DNA from 2 places in the Streptomyces chartreusis genome. Region 2 is predicted to be linked to the other one. Evidence: predicted binding sites of a transcription regulator. Region 2 holds the regulator's gene; the other holds the start of a gene.
What was found. The regulator HspR, encoded in region 2, represses chaperone genes until heat shock. The targets are predictions, from matches to a motif close to TTGAGNNNNNNNNNCTCAA.
Positions count from the first base shown of each region.

Region 1: a site for HspR is predicted at 956-974, ahead of lon (endopeptidase La). Genes of this name have one in related genera too.

Region 1 covers NZ_CP023689.1:3,393,161-3,395,622, reverse strand. The annotation lists gene CP983_RS14205 (rhomboid-like protein) at 1-776, shown strand, start outside; gene lon (endopeptidase La) at 997-2,462, shown strand, end outside.
Region 2 covers NZ_CP023689.1:4,664,017-4,666,478, reverse strand. The annotation lists gene grpE (nucleotide exchange factor GrpE) at 1-236, shown strand, start outside; gene dnaJ (molecular chaperone DnaJ) at 273-1,460, shown strand; gene CP983_RS20170 (heat shock protein transcriptional repressor HspR) at 1,466-1,927, shown strand; gene CP983_RS20165 (PA14 domain-containing protein) at 2,007-2,462, opposite strand, start outside.

The sequences.
Region 1 (2,462 bases), 1.3 Mb from region 2:
GTGACGCGGTTCTCCCCGATGCGGCCGGGCTGCTGGACGGGATGCCGCAGCAGCGGATGCCGGCGGGTGCGTCCGCCGTCTCCTCCCCGGCGCCGGGTCTTGCCGAGGCCGGCGCGGGCGCACGCGAGATCGCGGCTCCGTGGGCCCGAGCCCTCGCCCTGCGCCCCTGGCGTCTGCTCCCCACCCCCACCGGCACACCGTTCACGTTCGCCTACGCCGTCGTCCTGACGGTGACCTCCCTGATAGCCGTGTACGCCGACCCCGCCCTGGTCCACGCCCTCCACCAGGGCTCCAGCACCGACGTGGCGCACCTCGTGCACACGCCCCTGACGGTGCTGCTCGCCAGTGGGCTCTGGACGGCCGGCGGGATCGTGGCGCCCTACACGATCTGCTTCCTGCTGGTGCTCACCGCGCTGGAGCGGCGCATCGGCGGTGTCCGCACGGCCGTCGTCTTCCTGCTCGGGCACGTCCTGGCCACCCTCGCGACCGAGGTGCCGGTCGGGCTCGCGGTGCTCGCCGGGCACCTTCCCGACAGTTCCCTGCACCGCCTCGACTACGGCGTCAGCTTCGGCGTCGCGACGAGTATCGGCGCGCTGACCGGGCTGCTCAGGCCGTGGCTGCGATGGCCGGTGCTGGCGCTGTTCGGCGCGCTGCTGGTCCAGGACCTGCTCGGCCTCGCCGACCCGCTGACCGACTGGGGGCATCTGATCGCCCTCGTCATCGGGGTCGGGCTGTGGCCGCTCGTGCGGCGCTGGCGCACGGCCTCCGCGCACTGACCCTTCCGCATCCCGCACGCACCTGCTCTTCCGCATCCTCCAAGCACTGGCCCGTCCGGGTGTCAGGAAGCTCTGGGCCCCGTCGGGCGTTCACCTGTAAAAGCCGAGGTCACGGCCTGTGCAGCAGCTGATCGCTCACAGCGAACGGAGGCCGGGGAACATTCGAGCCGCCCCAAGCATTGAGTCGGCATAACTCAACTTGACTGCCGAAGGGGAGATCATGGCTTCGACGTCCACTTCGCTCACCCTGCCCGTGCTGCCGCTCGACGACGAGGTAGTGCTGCCCGGAATGGTGGTCCCTCTGGACTTGAACGACGCCGATGTACGCGCCGCGGTGGAGGCCGCCCAGGCCGCCGCCCGCTCCACACCCGGGAAGCCCCGGGTGCTGCTGGTGCCACGCATCGACGGGACGTACCCGGGCACCGGTGTGCTCGGAACCGTCGAACAGGTCGGCCGGCTGGCCGACGGCGACCCGGGCGCCCTGATCCGCGGTCGCGGCAGGGTGCGCATCGGCGCCGGGACGAACGGACCGGGTGCCGCCCTGTGGGTCGAGGGAACGCGCATCGACGAGAGCGTGCCCGAGCCGCTGCCCGGACAGGTCGGCGAACTGGTGAAGGAGTACAAGGCCCTCGCCACCGCCTGGCTGCGCAAGCGCGGCGCCTGGCAGGTCGTGGACCGTGTGCAGGCCATCGACGACGTCTCCCAGCTCGCCGACAACTCCGGCTACTCGCCGTTCCTGACCACCGAGCAGAAGATCGAGCTGCTGGAGACCGCCGACCCGGTCGCCCGCCTCAAGCTCGCCACCCAGCAGCTGCGCGACCACCTCGCCGAGCAGGACGTCGCCGAGACCATCGCCAAGGACGTCCAGGAAGGCGTCGACAAGCAGCAGCGCGAGTTCCTGCTGCGGCGCCAGCTGGAAGCGGTCCGCAAGGAACTGCGCGAGCTGAACGGCGAACAGGACGGCGAGGAGTCCGACGACTACCGCGCCCGTGTGGAGGCCGCCGACCTGCCGGAGAACGTCCGCGAGGCGGCGCTCAAGGAGGTCGACAAGCTGGAGCGGTCCAGCGACCAGTCCCCCGAGGGCTCCTGGATCCGCACCTGGCTGGACACCGTCCTCGAACTGCCGTGGAACGAACGGACCGAGGACGCCTACGACATCCAGGGCGCCAAGGGCGTGCTGGACGCCGAGCACGCCGGCCTGGAGGACGTGAAGGAGCGGATCACCGAGTACCTGGCGGTGCGCAAGCGCCGCAGCGACCGCGGCCTGGGTGTCGTCGGCGGCCGGCGCGGCGGTGCCGTGCTGGCGCTGGTCGGCCCGCCCGGCGTGGGCAAGACCTCGCTCGGCGAGTCCGTCGCGCACGCGATGGGGCGCAAGTTCGTCCGGGTCGCCCTCGGCGGCGTCCGGGACGAGGCGGAGATCCGCGGACACCGGCGTACGTACGTCGGCGCGCTGCCCGGCCGGATCGTGCGGGCCATCAAGGAGGCCGGTTCGATGAACCCGGTGGTCCTCCTCGACGAGATCGACAAGGTGGGCTCCGACTTCCGCGGCGACCCCGCGGCGGCCCTCCTGGAGGTCCTGGACCCGGCCCAGAACCACACGTTCCGCGACCACTACCTGGAGGTCGAACTCGACCTGAGCGACGTGGTGTTCCTGGCGACGGCGAACGTCCTGGAGGCCATCCCCGA
Region 2 (2,462 bases):
AGGGCGAGCCCTTCGACCCGACGATCCACGAGGCGCTGATGCACTCCTACGCGCCGGACGTCACCGAGACGACCTGCGTCGCGATCCTCCAGCCGGGGTATCGCATCGGCGAGCGCACCATCCGCCCCGCGCGGGTGGCCGTCGCCGAGCCCCAGCCGGGCGCGCAGACCGTCAAGGAGGAGTCTGCCGCCGAGGCGGCCGACGACAAGGAGAGCGGTGGCCCGGACGAGGGCTGACGTTTCAGACACGATGGGGAAGGAGGGACGTCGGGGATGAGCACCAAGGACTTCATCGAGAAGGACTACTACAAGGTCCTCGGCGTCCCCAAGGACGCCACCGAGGCCGAGATCAAGAAGGCGTACCGGAAGCTCGCCCGCGAGTTCCACCCGGACGCCAACAAGGGCAACGCCAAGGCGGAGGAGCGTTTCAAGGAGATCTCCGAGGCGAACGACGTCCTCGGCGACGCCAAGAAGCGCAAGGAGTACGACGAGGCACGCGCCCTGTTCGGCAACGGCGGCTTCCGTCCGGGGCCGGGCGGCGCGGGCGGCGGATCCTTCAACTTCGACCTGGGCGACCTCTTCGGAGGCAACGCCCAGGGCGGGAGTCAGCAAGGAGCCGGCGGCTTCGGCGGCGGACTCGGTGACGTCTTCGGGGGCCTGTTCAACCGCGGCGGTGCGGGCACCACCCGTACTCAGCCCCGGCGCGGCCAGGACATCGACACCGAGGTCAGCCTCAGCTTCACCGAGGCGATCGAGGGTGCGACGGTCCCGCTGCGGATGTCCTCGCAGTCGCCGTGCAAGGCGTGCGCGGGCACCGGCGACAAGAACGGCACGCCCAGGGTGTGCCCGACCTGCGTCGGCACCGGCCAGGTGGCCCGGGGTTCGGGTGGCGGCTTCTCGCTGACCGACCCCTGCCCCGACTGCAAGGGGCGCGGCCTGATCGCCGAGCACCCGTGCATGGAGTGCAAGGGCAGCGGCCGGGCGAAGTCGTCGAGGACCATGCAGGTCCGCATCCCCGCCGGGGTGTCGGACGGCCAGCGCATCAGGCTGCGCGGCAAGGGTGCGCCGGGCGAGCGCGGCGGCCCGGCCGGCGATCTGTACGTCACCGTGCACGTCGACGCCCACCCGGTGTTCGGCCGCAAGGAGGACAACCTCACGGTGACCGTCCCCGTGACCTTCACGGAGGCGGCCCTCGGCGGCGAGGTCAGGGTTCCCACCCTGGGCGGCCCGCCGGTCACCCTGAAGCTGCCGCCAGGCACGCCCAACGGCCGCACCATGCGGGCGCGGGGCAAGGGCGCGGTCCGCAAGGACGGCACCCGCGGAGACCTGCTGGTCACCGTCGAGGTGAGTGTCCCGAAGGACCTTTCGGGGAAGGCTCGTGACGCGCTCGAGGCGTATCGCGAGGCCACTGCGGGCGAGGACCCGCGGGCGGAGCTGTTCCAGGCCGCGAAGGGAGCATGACGGAGATGGACGGTCGTCGACGCGGTGACAATTTTCGCGGCCCTTATGAACTGACCGAGGAGACCCCGGTCTACGTCATCTCGGTGGCGGCCCAGCTCTCCGGCCTGCACCCGCAGACACTGCGCCAGTACGACCGTCTGGGCCTGGTGTCCCCGGACCGCACGGCCGGCCGCGGCCGCCGCTACTCGGCCCGCGACATCGAACTGCTCCGCCAGGTGCAGGCGTTGTCGCAGGACGAGGGCATCAACCTGGCCGGCATCAAGCGCATCATCGAACTGGAGAACCAGGTCGCCGCGCTCCAGTCCCGGGTGGCGGAACTCCAGTCCGCCCTGGAGGGCGCGGCGGCGGCGATGCAGCAGCGCGAGGCGGCGGTACACGCGTCGTACCGCCGCGACCTGGTCCCGTACCAGGAGGTGCAGCAGACCAGCGCACTGGTGGTCTGGCGCCCGAAGAAGCCGAAGGACTAGGCGGACGCGCAGCGAAAAGGGGCCCGGAGGTTCAAGTCGAACCTCCGGGCCCCTTCGCGTCGTGCTCGGCCGCCAGGGCTCAGAGCCAGTAGGCCCAGATGCCGTACGCCGTCTGTTCCACCACCTCTTCGTGGCCCGTGGGGTCGATGTAGATCGCGCGGTAGTAGTACAGGCTCAGAAGGTCCTGGTTGACCGTCTTGTCGATGTGGGACTTCGGGGCGTCGACCTTGCCCGTGGCGAACGTGGCCCAGGTGGCGGTGGCCGCGTCCCAGCGTTCCCAGCGGTAGTCGGTGTATTCGCCGCACGGCCTGTCATAGATCGTCACGCCGCAGCGGACGTACAGGTCGGGATACTGGCTCTGGCTGATCTTGGTGCCGGTCCAGCCCGGCGGCACGGTATTCGGGAGCATGACGGCGATCTCGGCCGGGTGGAAGAACTCCGGTCCCTCCTCCAGGTACACGCGGTCCGTCGCGGCCACGAGGTAGACGTGTTCACGACCGTCGGGCAGCGTCGGGCAGAGTCTCTCGGTCTCGGC